2 regions of the Herbaspirillum sp. NPDC101396 genome follow, and region 1 is predicted to be linked to the other one. Evidence: predicted binding sites of a transcription regulator. Region 1 holds the regulator's gene; the other holds the start of a gene.
The links. Region 1 encodes FliA, which starts transcription of late flagellar genes. Its sites were predicted from a motif close to CTAAAGTTTNNNNNNNNNNNGCCGNTA; they were not measured.
Positions count from the first base shown of each region.

Region 2: the regulator FliA is predicted to act here: its motif matches at 4,703-4,729, upstream of motA (flagellar motor stator protein MotA).

Region 1 is NZ_JBIWNT010000007.1:69,091-80,886, reverse strand. It holds gene cheZ (protein phosphatase CheZ) at 1-626, shown strand, start outside; gene flhB (flagellar biosynthesis protein FlhB) at 885-2,066, shown strand; gene flhA (flagellar biosynthesis protein FlhA) at 2,063-4,153, shown strand; gene flhF (flagellar biosynthesis protein FlhF) at 4,150-5,622, shown strand; gene ACIROY_RS22330 (MinD/ParA family protein) at 5,657-6,454, shown strand; gene ACIROY_RS22325 (RNA polymerase sigma factor FliA) at 6,510-7,244, shown strand; gene ACIROY_RS22320 (flagellar motor protein) at 7,226-7,972, shown strand; gene motD (flagellar motor protein MotD) at 7,996-8,817, shown strand; gene ACIROY_RS22310 (flagella synthesis protein FlgN) at 8,872-9,345, opposite strand; gene flgM (flagellar biosynthesis anti-sigma factor FlgM) at 9,350-9,670, opposite strand; gene flgA (flagellar basal body P-ring formation chaperone FlgA) at 9,778-10,500, opposite strand; gene flgB (flagellar basal body rod protein FlgB) at 10,711-11,133, shown strand; gene flgC (flagellar basal body rod protein FlgC) at 11,139-11,543, shown strand; gene ACIROY_RS22285 (flagellar hook assembly protein FlgD) at 11,559-11,796, shown strand, end outside.
Region 2 is NZ_JBIWNT010000001.1:22,169-33,964, forward strand. It holds gene rimO (30S ribosomal protein S12 methylthiotransferase RimO) at 1-602, shown strand, start outside; gene ACIROY_RS00125 (hypothetical protein) at 599-1,054, shown strand; gene ACIROY_RS00130 (cystathionine beta-lyase) at 1,128-2,306, shown strand; gene flhD (flagellar transcriptional regulator FlhD) at 2,778-3,095, shown strand; gene flhC (flagellar transcriptional regulator FlhC) at 3,223-3,825, shown strand; gene ACIROY_RS00145 (class I SAM-dependent methyltransferase) at 3,891-4,667, shown strand; gene motA (flagellar motor stator protein MotA) at 4,843-5,703, shown strand; gene motB (flagellar motor protein MotB) at 5,737-6,666, shown strand; gene ACIROY_RS00160 (chemotaxis protein) at 6,710-7,264, shown strand; gene ACIROY_RS00165 (response regulator) at 7,415-7,780, shown strand; gene cheA (chemotaxis protein CheA) at 7,836-9,965, shown strand; gene ACIROY_RS00175 (chemotaxis protein CheW) at 9,987-10,493, shown strand; gene ACIROY_RS00180 (DUF2863 family protein) at 10,649-11,796, opposite strand, start outside.

The DNA of each region.
Region 1 (11,796 bases):
TGACGCCGGGCGCGCCGGTAGCTGAACAGCAGGATCAGTTCCTCGCGCGTATCGGGCACATGACGCGCAGCTTGCATGACAACCTGCGTGGACTCGGTTTTGACCGGTTGCTGGAAAAAGCCGCAAGCGACATGCCCGACGCGCGTGATCGCCTCGAGTACGTGGCGATGATGACCGAGAAGGCTGCCCAGCGCGTGCTGACGGCGACCGAAACCGCCGGCCCGATGCAGGATGCTATCGGCGACGGTGCGAGTACGCTGGCTGCAGAGTGGAAGGCCGTCACCGATGCGCCGTTTTCAGAGAGTGATTACCGCGCTCTGGCGGAAAAGACACAGGCTTACCTCGGTGCAACACGCGAAAATGTCAGCCTGACCAAGCAGCAACTGCTCGATATCATGATGGCGCAGGACTTCCAGGACCTGACCGGGCAGGTGATCAAGCGCGTGACTGAGGTCGCGCACGACATCGAAAGCCAGCTGGTGCAATTGCTGGTCGACTATTCACCGCCGGAAGCCAAGCGTGAAGATAGCGGCTTGCTGAACGGTCCGCAGATCAATCCCACCGGTCACAACGTGATCGCCAACCAGAGCCAGGTTGACGATTTGTTGGAAAGTCTGGGTTTTTAAGTTGTTTTAACGATAATTTTCATGCTTGCGGTGTTGTTGCGGGTGGTTTTTTACGACCGCTCAACAACACCGCAGATCGCCGTCCCGCCTGCCTTCACCCTCTGAAGGCAGATATGGCGCGCTTCCCCTGCTCCGAAATACGGGGCGTTTCGCCCCTTATTCCCGTGATGATTCGAGGCTTCCCTCGCCAATAATTCTGCCTGATAGTCTCAAAATTCCGCCTTCGTCAGCGGAAAGAAGCAATACAGGGGAACGGCAGTGGCCGAAGATAGCGATCAAGAACGGACCGAACAGCCCACCAGCAAACGCATTGAAAAAGCGCGTGAGCAGGGCGACGTGCCGCGCTCGCGCGAGATGGCGACGTGCGTCATGCTGCTGATCGGCGGTTGCACCCTGTGGATGTTCACCGGTCCGCTGGTGACCAGCCTGAACCGTTTCATGGTGTCGACCATGACCTTCGAGCGTGAAATGGCCTTCGATCCGGCCCTGCTGTTCGAGCGCATGAGCGGCCATTTCATGGAAGTGGCGGTCGCCTGCATCCCTATCGCCTTCCTGATGACGCTCGCGGCCGTGGCATCGCCGCTGATCCTCGGCGGCTGGCTGTTCAACGGCAGCTCGCTTGAGCCCAAGTTCGACCGCCTCAATCCCATCAAGGGCATCATGAATCTGTTCTCGCTCAATTCGCTGGTCGAGTTGGGCAAGGGCATCCTGAAGAGCGTGCTGGTCGGCTTCATCGCCTGGTTCGCCATGCGCAGCCATCTCGACGCCGTCCTCAACCTGAGCGTCGAACCGCTCAAGGTGGCCAGCAGCCACATGCCGAATTTGCTGTGGACCTGTTTCATCATGATGGTGTGCGCGCTGATCGCGATTGCCGCCATCGACGTGCCGTATCAACTGTGGAATTACACCCGCAAACTCAAGATGACGCGCCAGGAAGTCAAACAGGAACACAAGGAGTCCGACGGTGATCCGTTGATCAAGGGCAAGATCCGCGCTCTGCAACGCGCCGCCGCGCGCCGCCGCATGATGTCGGCAGTGCCGACTGCGGACGTAGTGGTGACCAACCCGACCCACTTTGCCGTGGCGCTGAAGTACAGCGAAGGCGGCATGTCGGCGCCGCAGGTGGTGGCCAAGGGCACCGAAGCGGTGGCGGCCAACATCCGCAAGATCGCTGCAGAAAACAACGTGCCGATCCTCGAAGCGCCGCCGCTGGCGCGCGCATTGCACTATCACACCGAAATCGGCGATGAGATCCCGGAGTCGCTCTACACCGCGGTCGCCGAAGTCCTCGCTTATATCTTCCAGCTGCGCACGTACAACAGCAATGGCGGCGTCCGTCCGGACGAGCCGAGCGACCTTGAGGTGCCGAAGGAGCTGGACGACCCACTGTACAAACGCAAGGCCGCCATGGCTGCCGCACAAGCTAAGGCTGCGCAATGAACATCAACAGCATGAAACTGCCGGCCTGGGTGCCGGTCAAGCATACCAAGGCGCTCGCAGCGCCGATCCTGATCGTCATGATGCTGGCGATGATGGTGCTGCCGCTGCCGGCGTTTGCGCTCGATATCCTGTTCAGCTTCAATATTTCGCTGTCCGTGATCGTGCTGCTGACCGCGTTGTACACCGTCAAGCCGCTCGACTTCGTGGCGTTCCCGGCCGTGCTGCTGGTGAGCACGATGCTGCGCCTGTCGCTCAACGTCGCCTCCACCCGCGTGGTGCTGACCGAAGGCCACACCGGTCCCGACGCTGCGGGTAAAGTGATTGAGGCTTTCGGCCACTTCCTGATCGGCGGCAACTACACCGTCGGTATCGTCGTCTTCATCATTCTGACGATCATCAACTTCACCGTCGTCACCAAGGGCGCCGGCCGTATCGCCGAAGTGGGGGCACGTTTTACCCTCGACGCGATGCCCGGCAAACAGATGGCGATCGACGCCGACCTCAACGCCGGCATGATCGGCGAGCCGGAAGCGCGCGCCCGCCGCAAGGAAGTGGCGCAGGAAGCCGAGTTCTATGGCGCCATGGACGGTGCCAGCAAGTATGTGCGCGGCGACGCCGTGGCCGGCATCATCGTGACCGTGGTCAACATCGTCGGCGGTCTCGTGGTCGGTATGATCCAGCATGACCTGGCCTTCGACATGGCGTTGAAGAACTACACGCTGCTGGCCATCGGTGACGGCCTGGTCGCACAGATTCCTTCGCTGATCATCTCGACCGCCGCCGGTGTGGTGGTCTCGCGTGTGGCCAACGACCAGGACGTCGGCGGCCAGCTGATCAACCAGTTGTTCGCCAAAGCCGAAGTCCTGTACCTGACCGCCATCATCATCGGCGGCATGGGCCTGATCCCCGGCATGCCGCACGTCGCCTTCATCATCATCGCTGCCTTGCTGGCGGCTGCGGGTTACTCGGTGAACAAGCGCAAGCAGGAGGCGGGAGCGATTGCCGAATTGCCGGCGCCGGTCACGACGCCGCAGGAAATCGAAGAGGCCACCTGGCAGGACATCCTGCCGGTCGATACGCTCGGGCTGGAAGTTGGTTACCGCCTGATCCCGCTGGTGGACAAGGGGCAGGGCGGCGAACTGCTGCGCCGGATCAAGGGCATCCGCAAGAAATTCGCGCAGGAAGTCGGTTTCCTGTCGCCGCCGGTGCATATCCGCGACAATCTCGAACTCAAGCCGTCGGCTTATCGCATCGCCTTGAAGGGCGTGGAAATCGGCAAGGGCGAGGCGACTTTCGGTCAGTTCCTGGCGATCAATCCAGGCATGGTCACCGGCCCGTTGCCGGGTCTCATGACCACCGATCCGGCGTTCGGCCTGCCGGCGGTCTGGATCGAAAGCAACATGCGCGAAATGGCGCAGACCATGGGCTATACCGTGGTCGATACCGGCACCGTCATCGCGACGCACCTGAACCATTTGATCACCATCCACGCTGCGGAATTGCTGGGGCGCCAGGAAGTGCAGCAGTTGCTCGATCACATCGGCAAGGATGCGCCGAAGCTGGTCGAAGATCTGGTGCCGAAGGCGTTGCCACTGGGCACCGTGCAAAAAGTGTTGCAAAACCTGCTCATCGAAGGCGTGCATATCCGCGATATGCGGACTATTATCGAAACCCTGGCCGAGCATGCACCGCGCGTGCAGGAACCGAACGAACTGACCGCCATCGTGCGCATCGCCCTGGGTCGCGCGATCGTGCAGCAGATTTTCCCGACCGAGAGCGAGCTGTCGGTCATGACGCTGGACAACAAATTGGAACGTCTGCTGATGCAGGCGATGCAGGCAAGCGGACCGGAAGGCGGCGGCATCGAGCCGGGCCTCGCCGATACACTGATTACGCAAACAGAAAACGCAGCACGTCATCAAGAGCAGTTGGGTTTAACCCCGGTATTGTTGGTCCCGGGTCCTTTGCGAGCATTGCTGGCGCGCTTCTTGCGACGCGCAATGCCACAACTCCGGGTGCTTTCACACGCTGAAGTTCCTGATTCGAAAACGATTAAAGTTACCAGCCTAGTTGGAGGGCAAGCATGAACGTCAAAAAATTTATAGCAGGTTCGTCGCGAGACGCATGGCGCCAAGTGCGCGAAGCGCTGGGTCCTGACGCCGTCATTCTCTCCAACCGGAATATCGACGACGGTGTCGAGATCCTGGCCATGGCCAACGAAGACATGTCGTCGCTGGTGGTGCCGGCCATGTCCAAGGACGCCATGCCGCGTCCGGCCGTACGCCGACCGCCTGCCCAGCCGGCACCGCAGCAGTCGCTGCAGGCCGCCGTGCCGCGCACGCGCGCCGAACCGCAACCGCAGGGGCCTGGCGCATCCATGCCGGTCGAACACAATACGGCACAGGCCGACGCCCGCGTTTGGCGTACCCGCAATGCCGCGCGCGCCAGCGCCAAGGAACAGCAGGCGCAAGCGCTGACACCGGCGCAAGTCGCTGCCGGCCCGAAGGCAGCAGTGGCCGCTGCAGCTGCAGCGCGTCCGCAGCAGGCTGGCGTGATGGCTGAATTCGACGGCAAGGACTACGACGAAATCCTGTCCGACGTCATGAGTGAAATCCGCTCCATGCGCGGCGTGCTGGAAACCCAGCTGGCGGAAATTTCCTGGGGCGGCACGCAAAAGCGTGAGCCGGCCAAGGCCGCGATCATGCGTGAAATGCTGGCCGCCGGTTTCAGCGCCAGCCTGTCGCGCCTGATCACCGAGAACCTGCCGCAAAGCCCGAAATCGCAAGACGCCATGTTCTGGGTCAAGTCGGTGCTGGCCAAGAATCTGATGACCATGGCCAACGAAAACGAATTGCTGGAAGAAGGCGGCGTCTACGCGCTGGTCGGTCCGACCGGTGTTGGCAAAACGACCACGACCGCGAAACTGGCGGCGCGTTGCGTGATGCGCCACGGTCCGGGCAAGCTGGCGCTGATCACCACCGACGGCTACCGTATCGGCGGCTACGAGCAACTGCGCATTTACGGCAAGATCCTCGGGGTGATGGTGCACTCGGTCAAAGATGAATCCGATTTGCGTATCGCACTCGACGAACTGCGCGGCAAACATACTGTCCTAATCGATACCGCCGGCATGGGCCAGCGCGACCAGATGGTGGCTGAACAGGCTGCCATGCTGTCGGGCGCAGGCACTGACATCAAACGCCTGTTGTGCCTCAATGCAACGGCGACCGGCGGCACGCTCAATGAAGTCGTGAGCGCGTATTCCGGCGACGGCCTGGCGGGTTGCATTATTACCAAGCTCGACGAAGCGGCAACCATCGGCAACGTGCTCGATGTTGTCATCCGTCAAAAACTGAATCTGTATTACGTGGCGAACGGTCAGCGCGTGCCGGAAGATTTGCATGTTGCCAACAGGTTGTATCTGGCCGACCGCGCCTTTAAACTGAAACGTGAAACTGCGCCGTTCGAATTCCAGGACGCCGAGTTGCCGGTTGTGGTCGGACCGACGGCCACGGCCATGAATGACAAAAGCCTGCGGGAGGTGATCCTTGGCTAGCTATGACGTTGATCAAGCGGAAGGACTGCGACGGATGCTGGAGCGTCCGACGCCGCGCGTGTTTACTTTCTTCTCGGTTCTTCCCGACGACGAAAAAGGCGCGATGCTGATCAATCTGGCAGCCTCTCTTGCCGCCGCCGACCACAACGCATTGTTGGTCGACGCTTGCATGACGCCCTCAGTGATCTTGTCGCGTTTTGGCGGTGTTGCCGTGGCGACACTGCTCGACGTCGCTCGTCAGGAGCGGCATCTGGATGAAGCGGTGCGCATGGTGCCGGAAGGTTTTGCACTGGCGCGCCTGTCGCGCAAGAACGTATCGGCCTCTACCCATCCGCAAGCCTCGCGGCTGGCGCAGATTTTCGACGGACTGACCGAAGAATCCGACATTACGCTCATCAACGGCGAATTGAATGACGAGGAGTTGCTGCCGGTCCCGGCCATGGAAATGGGCGAAATCGTGGTGCATATGTCGACCAGTCCGACCTCGATCAAGGCCGCGTACGTCTTGCTCAAGGGCCTCAGCGACAAGCTCGGTCGCCGTCCTTTCAATCTGCTCGTGAGCGGTGGTTCGGACGCGGAAGCGCAGATGGTCTACGCCAACATGGCGCAGGCGGCCAATCGCTACCTGGCGGCGCAATTGCATTTCATGGGCTCGATCCCGGCAGACGAACACATCCGTCGTGCATCCGGGCAGGGGCGCACCGTACTGGAAGCATTCCCGTTGGCCGGCGCTACGCTTGCGTTCAAACGCCTGGCGGATCAGTTTTCGTTATCCAATCTCACCAAGGGCACGTACGGTATGGCGACCGATGGTGCAAGTCTCGGAGTATGACGCGCCTGGCATTGCATGATCGTTCGTACTCACCATTATTGACGAGATGAGTTCTATGTATAACGTCAAAGGAAAGACGACCAAGAACGATTTGCTGGAGCTGCATGCGGCGCTTGTCAAAAAGCTGGCGCATCAGATGAAGGCAAAGCTTCCACCCAGCGTGGAAGTCGACGACTTGATTCAGGCAGGCATGATCGGTCTGCTTGATGCCGTCAATCGCTATGAAGAAACGCACGGCGCGCAGTTCGAAACCTACGCCGTGCAGCGTATCCGCGGCGCCATGCTGGATGAATTGCGCAGCAGCGACTGGCTGCCGCGCAGCATCCGCCAGAATACGCGCAAGATCGAAGAGGCCATCCATGTCCTGCTGCAGCAGCTCGGCCGTCCGCCGCAGGAAACCGAGGTCGCCACGCAGCTCAAGATGAGCCTCGTGGAGTACCAGGATATGCTGACCGAATGCGGCGGCCATCAGTTGATCTATTACGAAGACTTCCACGACGCCGACGGCGGCCACGAGCATTTCCTCGATCGCTACCAGACCCGGGACACCGACGACCCGTTGCAGAACCTGATCAACGGCGGTTTCCGCGACGCCGTCATCGATTCGATCAAGGCCCTGCCCGAGCGTGAAAAAATCCTCATGGGCCTGTACTATGAGCAGGAAATGAACTTGAAGGAAATCGGCGCCGTCATGGGCGTGTCCGAGTCGCGGGTTTGCCAGCTGCACAGCCAGGCCATCGCCCGCATGCGCTCGACTTTGAGGGAGCAGGCGTGGACTGGAGTAGCATAGGAGGGATACTGCTGGCGTTGGGATGCATCCTCCTTGGCTTGCTGCTTGAAGGCGGTCATCCCGGTTCTATCCTGCAGCCGACCGCTTTCCTGATCGTCTTTGCCGGCACCGTAGGCGCCGTTCTGCTGCAAACCAGGCTCGACAATTTCGTCCATGGCGTCAAATTGCTGTCCTGGGTATTTTCTCCCCCGGTTCACAACCACCGCAAACTGATCGATAACATCACGGTCTGGAGCGGCATCTCGCGGCGTGAAGGTCTGCTGCATCTTGAAGAGCACATGAACGACAGCAGCGACCCCTTCGTCAAGAAGGGCCTGCGCCTGCTGATCGACGGCATCACACCGGCCAAGTTGCTCGAGATCCTCGAGGTCGATACCACTGCTTACGAAACCCGCCAGCGCCAGGCGCTCAAGATATGGGAAGCCGCCGGCGGCTATTCGCCGACGATCGGCATCCTCGGCGCGGTGCTCGGCCTGATCCACGTGATGGAAAATCTATCCGACCCCGCCAAGCTGGGTGGCGGCATCGCCGTGGCTTTCGTGGCGACGATTTACGGTGTCGGCCTGGCCAACCTGTTCTTCCTGCCGGTGGCCAACAAGCTCAAGGAATTGCTGGCCATGGAAGTGAACCGGCGTGACATGGTCGCCGACAGTCTGTTCGGCATCGCCAGCGGCGACAATCCGCGCGTGATCCAGGAGCGCGCCGAATCCTATTTCACCACCGCATGACCTACTGACGCACAACGCACATCATGGCGCGCAAAAAACATGAAGAAGAGCATGAGAACCACGAGCGCTGGCTGGTTTCGTATGCCGACTTCATTACGCTGCTGTTCGCGTTTTTCGTGGTCATGTATGCCATTTCCCAAGTCAACGAAGGCAAGTACAAGATCCTTGCCGACTCGCTGATCAACGCCTTCGGCAAGGAGCCAGTCTCGACCGCGCCCATCGTTGTCCAGGCGGGAGGCCAAGGCGCCCAGCAATCTGTTGCCCCTAAAATTACCCTGCAAAAGCCGCGCAACAGCGAGGCGCTGCGCCGCGAAAAAGAGCGCATGACCGACATGGCGCGCGACATCATGCAGGTGCTGGCGCCGCTGGTGCAGGAGGGCAAGGTGCGCGTGACGCAAACCAGCGTGGGCGTCAACGTGGAGATCAATGCCAACGTCCTGTTCGCGCCCGGCGATGCGAAGGTGAGCAAGGAGTCGGAAGAAACCCTGATCGCCATTGCCCGGGTGCTGAAAAACGACGATCACGCTATCCAGATCGAGGGGCATACCGACAATACGCAGATCAACACCAGCGTCTTTCCTTCCAACTGGGAGTTGTCGGCGGTCCGTGCCAGTACGGTGGCGCGGCTGTTCAACAACCAGGGCATCGCAGACCTGCGCCTGACGGCGGTGGGGCATGGATCGAATCAGTCTGTGGCTTCCAACGATACGCCCGAGGGGCGGCTGCGCAATCGCCGTGTCGATGTGATGATCCTGTCGCGATTGGCGGAGCAGGCGACCGAAGTGCCGTTTGCGGAAGAGGGTGGCAAGCTCGTTCCGCCCGCTCAGCCCAAGCCTGGGCCATAAAGCAAAAAGCCCGTTCGCAAGAACGGGCTTTTTAAATTCCGGAGGGCGAAAAAATCAGCCGATGCCAAGCGGTCGGCCCGAGCTACGCAGGCTCGATTGGCCATCCGGGCCATAGAAGGAGCCGTTGCTCTTGCCTTGCAGGATGTTCATGGCGTTCTGGTTGATTGCCATTTGCTTGCCGATCAGCAAGCCGTTGAGGCGATTCAGTTCGCGCGCGGATTGCGCCAGCGCAAACAGTTCTCCCCACACTTGTTTGTCGCCGGCAGAGCCGTGTTGTTCGATCCAGGTCTGCATGCCGTTTTCGCCGGCGAGGAAGCCCAGTGCAGCCAGCGCCTTGTGGCGCTGATCGGCCAATGCTGCCATGTTGGCAACGATATTGGCCTTCTCGTTGATGATGTCGGGAATCTTGTCCGCATCGCCGTTGCCGCTGAGCAAATCCTGCTCTTGCTGCAACGCCGCCACCAAGCGCGACGTAACCAGCTTTTCATCGGCGAGTGTATGGGACGGCAGGAGCGAATTACTTGTCATTGCATTAAGCCTTGCGTGAACCGATCAGATCTTTGACTGTGTCGAGCAAGCCGTTGGCGACTTTCTCGGGATCAACCTGGAAGGTGCCATTGGCGATGGCAGCCTTGATTTCAGCAACTTTCTTTGCATCGAAAGTACCGCCGGCATTGGTGGCCTTCACGCCCAGCGCTTGATATTGAGAGGACAGCTGGACATTGGCCGCGGTGGAACTGTCGCTGCCTGTCTTTGCTGCGGTGGTACCGGCATTGCTGTTCGCGGGGCGCGCCTGGGGTTGCGCGATTTCCGGTAAGCCTTTGCCTGTTTTGAGGGCGTCATTAACGTTCACGGCATCATCCTTAATGGGTTAGGGTTCTGTGACCCGCCTGTTGCCTAGATTATCGGCCATTTTTCCGCAAACTTTAATTCTTTTATCACCCGTCAGAATGTTTCTTGTCAGTAATTGATTTCGAGGATGCCGCCGGCCTTCGCAATCCCGCTCACAACCTGGCCTGCAGCCGTTTTGGCTTGCACCATCTGGCCCTCGCTGCCGTTGGTCAAGGCGCGCGCTTCGGTGGAGATCTGGAAGCCGGGACCGATGGACACCACGCGTACTGCCTGGCCTTGCTGCACCACGCGGTTGCTGCGTAGTGCATCCTGGCGAATCGGGGCGCCCAGCGCCAGCGAAATGTTCGCGGTGCGGCCGACGGCCTGGGCGGCATCGGTAATGATGCCGTTGGGCAAATTCGACAGGTCGCCCTTCATCTTGGTGATGTCGTTCGGACCGATGACCTGGCCTTGCGCCAGCGGCGCTGCGGTGACGATATATTCGGCAATGACCTGCACGGTGGCGCGCACGTAAACCGTCCAGGGCGACGGCGCAATGCACTTGATGCCGATAGTGGTGCGGCCCCACAGGCGGCCGCCGTTGGGCATGAAAGCTTGCGGCGACGTGCAGGCGGCGAGGTTGAGGCGATTGTCGACCGGTTCGACGGCGATATTGACGGTGCCGGACAGGCCGGTCGTCTGCACTTTCATGAACTGTTCGGCAATTTTTTGCAGAGCGCCCAGATCCTGGCGCGGCGGCGTGTTCTGTTCGGCGGTTTGCGCCAGTGCGGGCAGCCCGAATGCGGGCAGCAACAACAGCAACGACAATAGCGCTTTTGACAATAATTTCATGACAACAACTTTTCAACCCGTGTGATCGGAAGCAGGGCCATCCTGTCAGCAATAGTACTGGCGGCCGATTCTGTCAAAAGGTCGAACAAGGCATAGTTTTCTCTCTTTCTCGGGCATTAGAGTTTGAGGGGGAGCCTTATGATCCAATGGTGTGTAAATCCCATTATCGGCGTAAAACGTACTTTATGAAGGGTACGTCAGGAGGATTAGATGGCTGCAAAACTGGATGATTATCTGCGATTCAATGAAACGGCGCTGAATTTGCGCGCCCAGCGTCAGCAATTGCTGGCGTCGAATATCGCCAACGCGGATACGCCGAATTACAAGGCGCGCGACATCGACTTCGCCAAAACGCTGCAGGGCGCCATGGCGGGCAAGTCCAGCACGGTGCCTCCGGTCGAACTGGCGCGCACGTCGTCGGCCCACATCGCCGGCAAGGCGACGGGCGACAGCGGCATCGGCGGCTCGCCGCTGCTGTATCGCAAGGAAACCCAGAGCAGTGTGGACGGCAATACCGTCGACATGGACGTCGAACGCAACCAGTTTACCGACAACGGGGTGCGCTATGAAGCAGGCATCACCGCCGTCAATGCGCAGATCAAAGGTCTGCTCGCTGCCATCCAACCAGGCTGATCATCATGTCTCTTTCCAATATTTTCAACGTCGCCGGTTCCGCCATGAGTGCGCAATCACAGCGCCTCAATACGGTCGCCAGCAACATCGCCAACGCCGACAGCGCAACCGGTCCGGACGGCAAGCCGTATAAGGCCAAGCAAGTGGTGTTCAAGGCGGTCCCGTTCGGCAGCATCGAAAACAGCGGCGTGCAGGTCAGCCAGGTCGTCGAAGACCAGGCGCCGCCCAAGCTGATCTACGATCCCAAGCATCCGATGGCCGACACCAACGGCTACGTCGCCATGCCCAACGTCAATCCGGTAGAGGAGATGGTCAACATGATCTCCGCATCGCGCTCGTATCAGACCAACGTCGAGACGATGAATACCGCCAAGAATATGTTGATGAAAACCCTCACCATCGGTCAATAAGGAAGATCTTAAATCATGACTACTGTCTCCAACGATCTGCTGTCGTCAATGAATGGCACGTCGACTTCGACCTCCAATACTTCGAGCCTGAACGACAACAGCCCGGAAGCGATTCAGAATCGCTTCCTGAAGCTGCTGACCGTGCAGATGCAGAACCAGGATCCGACCAATCCGATGGACAACTCGCAGCTGACCACGCAGCTGGCGCAACTGTCGACCGTGTCGGGCATCAGCCAGCTGAACACTACGCTGG
Region 2 (11,796 bases), on a different contig from region 1:
AGATCATCCCGTTCATGGCGCAGGGCCATGTGTTGCCATACCTGGACGTGCCTCTGCAGCACGCCCATCCCGACGTCCTCAAGCGCATGAAGCGTCCGGCCAGCGGTGAGAAGAATATCGAACGCATCCAGGCCTGGCGCAAGATGTGCCCGGACCTGACCATCCGCTCGACCTTCATCGCCGGTTTCCCCGGTGAAACCGAAGCCGAATTTGAATACCTGCTCGACTTCCTCAAGGAAGCCGAAATCGACCGTCTGGGTTGCTTTGCCTATTCCCCTGTGGAAGGCGCGACCGCGAATCTGCTCGACAACCCGGTGCCGGAAGAAGTTCGTGAAGAACGCCGGGGGCGCGTCATGCAACTGCAGGAAGAGATTTCCAAAAAGCGTCTTCAAGCGAAAGTCGGAAAGACCTTGCGCGTACTGATTGACGAGGTGGATCGCAGCGGCGGCATCGGACGCTCCTCTGCCGATGCGCCTGAAATCGACGGCGTGGTCTATGTCAAACCACCGTTCGAGCCGCATAAAAAGCTTGTGGTGGGTGAGTTCGTCGATGTCGTTGTCACCGCTGCCGATGCACACGATTTGTGGGCGGCGGCGCAATGATGGCAGGCGTTTCAAGGTTGCTGCTGGTGTTTGCGTTGTCCGGTGTCACCGTTTGCATTCAGGCACAGCAAGTTGTAGCCGGTGCAGCTGCAACCACGGCAACGGCGCCAGTAGCGTCAACTGCTGCGGCGCCAGGTAGCCTGCAGGACATGTTGAGCAAGCCGGTAGTGTTGCGCGGCACACTCGGTGGTGACCGGATCCAGCTCAGCATGAAACCGAAGGCGGATGAAGACGGCTTGGAAGGTAATTATTTTGTTTTTGGCCAAGGTGCGCAGATACTGTTGGCCGGTGAAGTCGATCAGAACGACCTGATGATGGAAGAGTCCCATAACGGCAAGGACGTGTCCGGCCAGTGGGAGGGCAGCTTCAAGAACGGTCTGCTCAGCGGGACCTGGTCCACGCTCGACGGCTCCGTCACCAAACCGTTTTCCCTGAAGGTCGGCGCACCCTGAACGCCTGGGGCACGAGCAGGATGATTCCTGGCGGCGCGGCGTCTCTCCAACAAGAATTCATTCGAGGTTATTCGTGGCAGAAAAATACACCCCTCAGACCAGCCTGATTCACAGCGAGTACACCGCGCCGGACAATTTTGGCGCATTGCCGGTGGCCATCAACCACGCGTCCACCGTGCTGTTTCCCAATGTCGCAGCGATGCGGGCGCGCAACTGGAAAGAGAAAAGCGGCTACACCTACGGGCTGCACGGCACACCGACCACGTTCACACTGGAAGCGCGTCTCGCCGAGATCGAAGGCGGTCGTCATTGTCGCGTCGTTCCCAGCGGTCTTGCCGCAATTGCCCTGGTTAACTTCGCCTTGCTCAAGAGCGGCGACGACGTGCTGTTGCCTGATAACGTCTATGGCCCGAACCGCGATCAGGTGGTCTGGCTGGAGCGTGACTTCGGCATTACGGCACGGTTTTACGATCCCCTGATCGGCGCCGGCATCGCCGGGTTGATCCAGGACAACACCCGCCTGATCTGGACCGAAGCGCCGGGATCGGTATCCATGGAAGTGTCCGACGTGCCGGCCATTTGCGGGGCAGCGCATGCTCGCGGTGTGCCAGTGGCGATGGACAATACCTGGTCGGCCGGCCTGGCGTTTCGTGCTTTCGATCATGGTGTTGACGTCGTCATGCAGGCGTTGACCAAATATCAATCCGGAGGTTCGGACGTCCTCATGGGCGCGGTGATCACGCGCGACGACGAGATCAACCACAAGATGGAACTGGCGCATATGCGGCTGGGTTTCGGCGTGGGCATGGACGATGTCTATATGGTGCTGCGCAGCTTGCCCTCGATGCGATTGCGTTTCAATGCGCACGACGGCGCCGCGCGCAATGTGGCCGCATGGCTCCAGCAGCGGCCCGAGATTATCAAGGTCTTGCATCCGGCATTGCCGGGCTGCCCAGGGCATGAAATCTGGCAGCGTGATTTCACCGGTGCAGGCGGCTTGTTTTCGGTGATTTTTGATGAGCGATTCACCGAGGCACAAATCGACCGTTTCGTTGACGGGCTGAGACTGTTCAAGATCGGCTTCAGTTGGGGCGGCGCTCACAGTCTGTGCGTACCCTATCGCATGCAGACCATGCGCCAGACCTGGACGGAGAAGGGCGGGCTGGTCCGCTTCAATATCGGACTGGAGTCGGCGGAAGATTTGATCGCCGACATCGCGCAAAGCTTGGACGCAATACATGCTGCCAAGTAGGTTTTTGTCGCCCTGATATCAAAGCCGCCGAATTTCTTTTTGAAGGTAAGTATTTGTAAAAGTTAAGGAGTTTTCTCGACGGTTCTTGTTGCAAAGTCTGAAAATTGAAGTTATTTCGGTTTTTCGTAGTCGTTTGGCGACAACAAAGTAGGAAAGCAGGATGATTTTGAATAGTAGAAAATATTGATAAAAATTCAATTTCCCTCTTGATTTCCTCGTGGAAATTTTTTAAAAAATGAAATTTTTATTGTGCTTTAAACCCAATGTGGCTGCGGGTTTTGGAAAAAAATCTTGAATTTTGTAGAAACTTTGCGGTGTTTTTGTAAGACAAAATCCTATGTGTCTCTTAGGTCGGAACCGACGAAAAATACCGACATCCACTAATTTCCTGCCTTTCAACACCCCCTCAGAATCAGCCTTACCGGTAAGAAAAAGTAACCGGGTGTAAATTGATTTTGAGCTGGGGGTTAAATGAATACCAATGACATGATGGCTGAAATTCGTGACGCAAATCTGAGTTATTTGATGTTGGCTCAGCAAATGATCCGATCCGACAAGGCTACCGCCATATTTCGTCTTGGTATCAGCGACGAAATAGCAGACATGATTCAAGGTCTGAGCAACGCACAAATTTTGAAACTTGCCGGCACCAACATGATGTTGACGCGATTCCGCTTCGACGATGGTGCAATCCTCGGCATGCTGACCAATTACAACAAAGACAAGGGTCTGGCCCAATCGCACGCAGCGATTCTGATGGCTTGTCAGCCGGTCGAACAAATTTCCTGACGCTGTAATCATCCTCCGTGGTATGTTTGGGTTGACTCGGTCAACCCGGGAGAACGATTCGACGTTAAGCGTCGGTCAGGTTGGCAAAGAAGTTTAGTTGTAATTAAAAAATATCGGGGGTGTGTTCATGGCTAAGAAAAGCGTGATTACTGAATCGCAAGAGATTCAATTGGCCATAGAGTTGATCAATCTGGGGGCGCGTCTTCAATTGCTGGAGTCCGAAACCTCGTTGTCGCGCGAGCGTCTGCTCAAGCTCTACAAGGAACTGAAGGGTGTCTCGCCGCCGAAGGGCATGCTGCCGTTCTCCACAGACTGGTTTATCACCTGGCAGCCGAACATTCATTCCTCGCTGTTCATCAATATTCATAAATACCTGGTCGAGTACGCCAAGATTTCCGGCATTGAAGCCGTGATGAAGGCCTACAAGCTGTATCTCGAGCAGGCCGGCCAAGTGGCCGACGGCGACGAGTCCGTCCTGTCGCTGACACGTGCCTGGACGCTGGTGCGCTTTTTCGAAAGCAAGATGCTGATGACCACGCCGTGCAGCAAATGCCGCGGTCATTTTGTTGTGCATCGCCTGGATCTGCATCAGGATTACCTGTGCGGCTTGTGCCACATGCCATCCCGCGCCGGTAAAACCAAGAAGGCCAAGGACGCGATTGCCGCCCCGGCCATCGCTGCAGCAGCAGCGGCAGCGCTTGAAGCGTCGTTGGTAGCCGCCATCGCCTGATACGAATAAATCTGAATACTGTCGCGTTACAATAATCGGCTTTTGATGCAGGCTTGGAGGCCGAGATGACATTGGGGCAGCGCAGACCCGTTCTGCAGGCACCTGCAATACAAGCGTTGTTCATTCTTTGTGCTGCATTGGTTCTGGCATTGTTGGCCGGACAGGCCGTCGAACTGCTGTTCGACGTTGCCATCTCTCCCGTTCCTTTTGCTTTTCTGCATGGCGCTCTGGCCGCCGGTATTGCTTATCTGCGCCGCATGGCGTCCTGGTGGGCTCCGATCCTGTTTTTCTTTCCGCCGGCCGCCGTGCTGGTGAATTCCTTCCATTTGCCGCCGGCGCTGTTCCTCGCGGTATTCCTCTTTCTATTGCTGCTGTTCTGGTCGACCTTTCGCAGCCAGGTGCCGTTCTATCCGTCCGGGCAGTCAACCTGGGATGCGGTGGCGGCTTTGCTGCCGGCCGACAAGCCTCTGCGCGTGATCGATATCGGCAGCGGACTGGGCGGCGCCGTACTCTATCTGTCAAGATTGCGTAGCGATAGTCGTTTCATCGGTATCGAGCTGGCGCCGTTACCATGGTTGGTGAGTCAGGTACGCGCCTTGCTTACTCGTAGCCGCGGCGCGTTCGTGCGCGGCGACTATACGCGCCTGGATTTTCGCGACTACGATGCGATTTTCGCTTATCTGTCGCCGGCGGCGATGACGGCCTTGTGGCAAAAGGCGCGGGCTGAAATGCGTCCGGGAACGCTGTTGCTGAGCTATGAATTCGTGATTGAGGGCGTGCAACCGGATATCGTCGTGCATCCGAAAGAAAATGGGCCGGCTTTGTATGGTTGGCGTATGTGAAACAAAAAAGAGCTGTGTTACATTCTCCGCACGTTATCAAGTTTTTATCTTTGGTGTCGTAATTGAAAATGAAAGCCCGCTTTCGGTCATGTATTCCATCGTTTGGTTGATGGGATTGCATGTAACCTGACTGCAGGTAAAAAACACTGAACGCCACTGGGACGGGAGTAGGCACTTGTTAGTCATAATTGGATATGTAATCGTCATGGCGTCCGTCTTCGGCGGATTTGCAATGGCAGGGGGGCATCTCGGGGCGTTGTTTCAGCCAATCGAGTTGCTGATGATCGGCGGAGCAGCGGGGGGCGCTTTCCTTGTCGGTAACAACAACAAGGCCATCAAGGCCACGATAAAGGCATTGCCGACTGTTTTCAAAGGCTCGACCTATACCAAGGCTCTGTATATGGAGCTGATGTCGCTGCTGTTTGAAATCCTGACCAAGTCGCGCAAGGAAGGCTTGATGTCGATCGAAGGCGACATCGAGGAACCTGAGTCTAGCCCGATTTTCAGCAAATATCCCGGTGTTCTGGCCGACCATCACTTGATCGAGTTCATGACCGATTACCTGCGCCTCATGGTGTCGGGGAATATGGATGCGTTCCAGATCGAAAACCTGATGGACAACGAAATTGAAACCCATCACCACGAAGGCGAAATTCCGGTGCATTGCATCGCCAAGCTCGGCGACGGCATGCCGGCGTTCGGTATTGTTGCGGCGGTGATGGGCGTGGTGCATACGATGGAATCGGTGGGTATCCCGCCGTCCGAACTGGGTATGCTGATCGCGCATGCGCTGGTCGGTACCTTCCTCGGTATTCTGTTGGCGTACGGTTTTGTGGGGCCGCTGTCGAGCTTGCTGGAGCAAAAGCTGCACGAGTCGACCAAGATCTATCAATGCGTCAAAGTCACTCTGCTCGCCAGCCTGAACGGTTACGCACCTGCCCTGTCGATCGAATTCGGTCGCAAGGTCCTGTTCTCGACGGAACGTCCGTCCTTCCTGGAACTGGAAGAACACGTCAAACAGGCAAAAAGCAAGTAACCCGATATGACCAGTCATCAGCAGGAGTAAGGCATGGCCGACGAAGGGCTACGTCCCATTATTGTAAAACGCATCAAGAAGGGCGGCGGCGGACATCACGGCGGCGCCTGGAAGATCGCCTACGCCGACTTCGTGACGGCGATGATGGCGTTCTTCCTGCTGATGTGGCTGTTGGGATCGACCGCCAAGGGCGATCTCAATGGTATCGCGGAATATTTCAAGACTCCCCTCAAAGTGGCGATGGCCGGCGGCTCCGGCAGCGGCGACGCAAATACCGTGCTGCCCGGCGGCGGCAAGGATTTGACCCGTCAGGAAGGGCAGTTGCGCAAGGGTGAAAACGATGTCACCAACAAGCGCAGCGTGCGCGCCGCCCAGGCCGAGTTGGAGAAGGCCGAACGCGCCCGTCTGGATGAGTTGAAAAAACGCATCGAGACCGCCATCGACAGCAGCCCGACCTTGAAGCAATTCAAGAATCAACTGCTGATCGATATCACATCCGAAGGCTTGCGCATTCAGATCGTGGACGAAAAGAACCGCCCGATGTTTGCGCTGGCCAGCGCCCAGTTGCAGCCCTATACGCGTGAAATCCTGCGCGAGATCGGCAAGACGCTCAACGACGTGCCGAACAAGATCAGCCTGTCCGGACACACGGACGCCACTCCGTATTCGAGCGGTGAAAAGGGTTACAGTAATTGGGAGTTGTCCGCCGATCGCGCCAATGCGTCGCGTCGCGAATTGATTTCCGGCGGCATGGATGAATCGAAAGTATTGCGCGTGGTGGGCCTGTCGTCCGCCGTGCTGCTGGACAAGGAAGATCCTTTCAACCCGATCAATCGCCGCATCAGTATCATCGTGATGAACAAGAAGGCGGAAGAGCTGGTGCAGAATGGTGGATCATCTTCACTGGATGTGTCGTCGGAAGCTGAAGTAAAAGACGGTCTGAGCGAACCGGCCAAGAATTAACTGGATTTTAAACACCCGGCCCAATTGAAAAGGAGGGCTTCGAATGTCGACACCCAAAATGCTGCAGGAGCTTAAGCGCTTGCTGCTCGATACGGCTAGCGGTGGAAGCAGGCAACTGACTGAAGTCGAGACGGATCTGGTCCAGACCAACATCCTGCTCGGCGAAGCGATCGAGAAGCTGGGATCCAGCTTCATGGAGTTGCACACCGCTGTCCTCGCGCAGCAAAAGGAACTTGAAGTGGTCATGGCCGGCAACGGCACATTGTCCGCCGAGGATATTGCTCGCCTCAAGGTCATGCAGGATGACATTACGGTGCACGTCAATGCTGCCGTGACGGGCTTGCAGTTCCAGGACATGACCAGCCAGTTGCTGGAGCGTATTGTCCGCCGCGTCATCGGCTTGCGCGATGCGCTGGGTGTGCTCAGTGCGAACAGTTTTGAAATTACTCCCGATTCCGCGCAATCGGTGGAGATGCTCGAGGTCCTGCTCAAGAACACGGTGGAGTCGATGGAAGAGCGCCTGACCGCGCTTGAAAACGGTTTGTGGAAAACCGTCCGGCAAACGCGGATGGAAAGCGGCGACATCGAATTGTTTTAAGCGAAGCCGCCTCAATATGCAGATTCGGCGAGGCTCTTCGGTGATCTGAAGATGGACTGAATCAGTCGCACGATAGTAATTTTTTGATAATGGATGCGGCATAATGAGTTTGAACAACTCACAGCCGCAAATGAAGAACAGGGAGTAATGATGTCTAAAACAATTCTTGCGGTAGACGACTCGGGGTCATTGCGCCAGATGGTGGTGTTCAGCCTGAAAGCAGCCGGCTATCAAGTCACCGAAGCGGTGGACGGGCAAGATGCGCTGGACAAGGCGAAGTTGCAGACTTTCGACCTGGTGCTGACCGATCAGAACATGCCGCGCATGGATGGTCTGACCCTGATCCGTTCCCTGCGTGGGCTGACGAGTTATCAGCGCGTGCCTATTTTGATGCTGACCACCGAGTTCAGCGACGAAATGAAGGCAAAGGGCAAGGCTGCCGGCGCCAATGGCTGGCTGGTGAAGCCGTTCGATCCGCAGCGTCTGACCGAAGTAGTTAAAAAAGTCATTGGCTAGTGTCAATAATCAACGATAAAAGACAGACCTACAGCATCCATGACGGAGCCCAATCATGACCATTGATATGAGCCAGTTTTTCCAGGTGTTTTTCGACGAGGCGGAGGAAGGCCTCGCCGAAATGGAAAAGCTCCTGCTGGCCGTTAATGTGTCGGATCCCGACGACGAAGATCTGAACGCGATCTTCCGCGCCGCGCATTCCATCAAAGGCGGTTCGGCCACATTCGGCCTGAACGACATTACCGAAGTGACCCACGTGCTGGAGTCGCTGCTAGACCGCATCCGCCAGCATGAAATGGCGTTGACGAGTCAGCACGTCGACGCTTTCCTGGCCGCTAAAGACGTTATCAAATCCATGCTGGACGGCCATCGCCATGGCGCGACCGTTGATCTGAATGCGGCCGCCGATGTGCGCAAGCTGTTGCAGTCGCTGTCTGAAGGCGCCGGCAAGAAAGTCAAGAGCTCGGCGCCGCTGGTCGGCCCCGGAGGCGTGAGCCGCTATCGCATTGAGTTGCCCAAGTTGGCCGAGCGCGACATCGAGGCCTTGCAACAGGAACTCGGCCTGCTCGGAAAGATTGAAAAAGCCGATGCTGAAGACGGTCACAGCGTGTTCATTCTGGATACTGCCAAGGGCGCCGACAGCATCGTCGAAATCTGTTCCTTCCTGGTGAACACGGATGATCTGAAGATTTCGCAGGCGGTCGCCGGACGTTCCAAGGAAGAGGAGCAGGGCTACGGTTTCTTCGCACCGTTCGTACCGCAGGATGCCACCGATGAAGAGCGCGGCTATGGCTTCTTCGCGCCATTCGTGCCGGTGAATGCAACGGATAAAGAACGCGGCTATGGTTTCTTTGAACCGTTCGTGCCGCAAGGCGAGATCGAACAAGCCAAGCAGGCGGCAGAAGCCGCAGCGCACGCCGACGACGAGCCGCCAGCCCTGACGGTGACCGAAGGCGGCGAAAAGAAAGCCAAGGGCGAGAAGCCTGCGGCCGTGCATGAATCGCAGTCGATCCGTGTCGGCATCGAAAAAGTCGATCAGTTGATCAACCTGGTGGGTGAGTTGGTGATCACGCAGGCCATGATTGAGCAGCGCACCGGCTCACTGGATCCGATGCTGTATGAACATCTGCTCAACAGCGTCAGCCAGCTGACCCGCAATACGCGCGACTTGCAGGAATCGGTCATGTCGATCCGCATGATGCCGATGGATTACGTGTTCTCGCGTTTCCCGCGCATGGTGCGCGATCTGGCCGCCAAACTCGGCAAGCGTGTCGAATTCGTTACCCATGGCGCCGCGACGGAACTGGACAAGGGCCTGATCGAGCGCATTGTTGATCCGCTTACCCATCTGGTGCGCAACAGTGTCGATCACGGCATCGAAATTCCCGAGACGCGTCTGGCGGCAGGCAAGGCCGATTACGGCACGCTATCGCTGTCGGCCGAACACCAGGGCGGCAACATCATCATTGAAGTCACCGACGACGGCGGCGGTCTCAATCGCGACAAGATTCTGGCCAAGGCCAAGCAGCAAGGCATGGCGGTGTCCGACAGCCTTAGCGACGGAGATGTCTGGCAATTGATTTTCGAGCCGGGCTTCTCGACTGCGGAGCAGGTCACCGATGTGTCCGGCCGCGGCGTCGGCATGGACGTCGTCAAGCGCAACATCCTGGCCATGGGCGGTGCGGTCGATATTCGCTCCAGCAAGGGTTTCGGCACGACGATTTCGATTTCGCTGCCGCTGACGCTGGCGATCCTCGACGGGATGTCGATCCGGATCGGTCACGAGATTTATATCCTGCCGCTCGGCTATGTGGTCGAGTCGCTGCAACCGGCGACGCAGGACGTCAAGGAAATCAGCGGGCAAGGCAAGGTCATCAAAGTTCGTGGTGAATATCTGCCGCTGATTCCGCTGTATCAAATTTTCAATATCGAGCCGACATTCACCGATCCGTCGCAGGGACTGGTGGTAATCCTGGAATCGGATGGCAAGAAAGCTGCATTGTTCGTCGATGATCTGATCGGCCAGCAGCAAATTGTTGTCAAGAACCTGGAATCCAATTATCGTAAGGTTGCAGGGATTTCTGGTGCTACTATTCTGGGTGACGGAGGCGTAGCCTTGATTATCGACGTTGCCGCTTTGTTACGATCAAGCCGGCAATTGAGCGACGAATCTGTATTTTCCTGATTTTTTATAAGGGCCATTATCATGTCTGACACCATTTCGAAAAATATTTCCGGCTTCGGCGAGAAATCCGACAGCGCCGGGAATGAGTTCCTGGCCTTCACGCTCGGCAAGGAAGAATACGGCATCGACATCCTGAAAGTTCAGGAAATCCGCGGCTACGAAGCCGTGACCCGTATCGCCAATTCGCCGGAATTCATCAAGGGCGTCGTCAATCTGCGCGGCATCATTGTCCCGATCGTCGACATGCGCATCAAGTTCCAGCTCGGCGAACCGACTTACGATCAATTCACCGTCGTGATCATCCTGAACATTTCCGGTCGCGTGGTCGGCATGGTTGTGGACAGCGTGTCCGATGTGATCACCTTGTCGCCTGAGCAAATCAAGCCGGCGCCGGAAATGGGCACGACTTTCGACTCCGACTACCTGATTGGCCTGGGTACCCTGGATGAGCGCATGCTGATTCTGGTCGACATCGATAAGCTGATGTCCAGCGCCGACATGGGGCTGATCGAGAAGCTGGCCGCTTAAGCCGCTTCACGCACCAAGTCCGGGAACGGGCGCCTGCCGCATGGCTCTGCGGCAGGCGCCCGTTTTCTTTTTTGGATTGTGATAGTAGCGGTGGACGCGAGTGCCGGCAAGCTGGCAAGCATTCTGGACACTTGCCGGCAGGCTGAAAACGCGGCTTAGTGGAAGTGTTCAGTCGATGCCGGTACGTCTTCCGGCATTTCGGCATGCACCAAATCACCATCGGGCGCCGGGAACAACGGCGTACCGCAATCGTCGCAGAACTCCATCGTATAGCGTTCCTCGTGCAGCTTGATCTGCACGATGCCGCACTCGCGCAATACAGCGAGGATCTGTTCCATCGGCGTGAGCGCACTGTCCGGCGCAGACAGGTCACGCACTTCATCGCCATCTTCCTGTTCGTACAGCGGCCACACGATGCCGTATACAACGCCGTCATCGTTGCCGAGGCTGAAGCCGACGCGGTACTCGTCTATCTGGCCGTTGATGTTCTCGCAAAAACTGCCGATGTTGGCGTGCAGCTCAGACGAAGCCAGACCCAGCGTCTGGGTCAGGTAATGATCGGCGGCGCGAATGGCGGCGGGGCGGATGCGTTTATCCGCTTCGCGGCAAGCGAAGTAATACGGCTGCGGTAGAAGCAGCTCAACGTTGCAGCCCGGCAGGAAGCGGGTCAGCAGCGGCGTCGCCTGGGTGGTCCAGGCCTTGAATGCGGTTTCCCTCTCGTGCACGACCGAGCCATGTTCATCCATCTGCCAGCGAAAAATCGGCGCGCCGGTCGGTACGGCGACTGCGGCGATCAGATAACGTGTATCGGCCAGGAAGGGCGCGGTCGGCGTTTGTTCCAGCGACAGCTGCGGCGTACTCTGCTTGAGCGCGGACTGACCCATGCGCTGCGCCAGTGCGAAGACATCGGCATGGTGGCGCGGCAGCTGTTCAATCGCGTACAAGGCCGGCGCCAGCGCCAGATGCACGTTGTCGGCCAGCACGTGGGCATGGAGGTGGGCGAACAAACCGTTGCGCACGTCGGTGGGCAGGTTGCCGGAAGCGATGCTGAAACGCGTCCAGGCCAGCACCGGCAGCGCCAGCAACTGCACGCTGTAGACCTTGCCGTCGTAATCGAGTGCGCAGGCTTCGCTGTTGGCTTCGACCGCTTCCACCAAGACGTCGTAGCCGTCCAAGTCGGATTTGAACAGGTGATCGAGGGCGGCGTCGATCATGCCCTGGTGATTGCTTTTCAGCTGCTTGTGCAATTGCAGATCGAGGGTGCGTTCCCAGGCTCGTTCTTCGAGACGACTGGTGGAGCCGG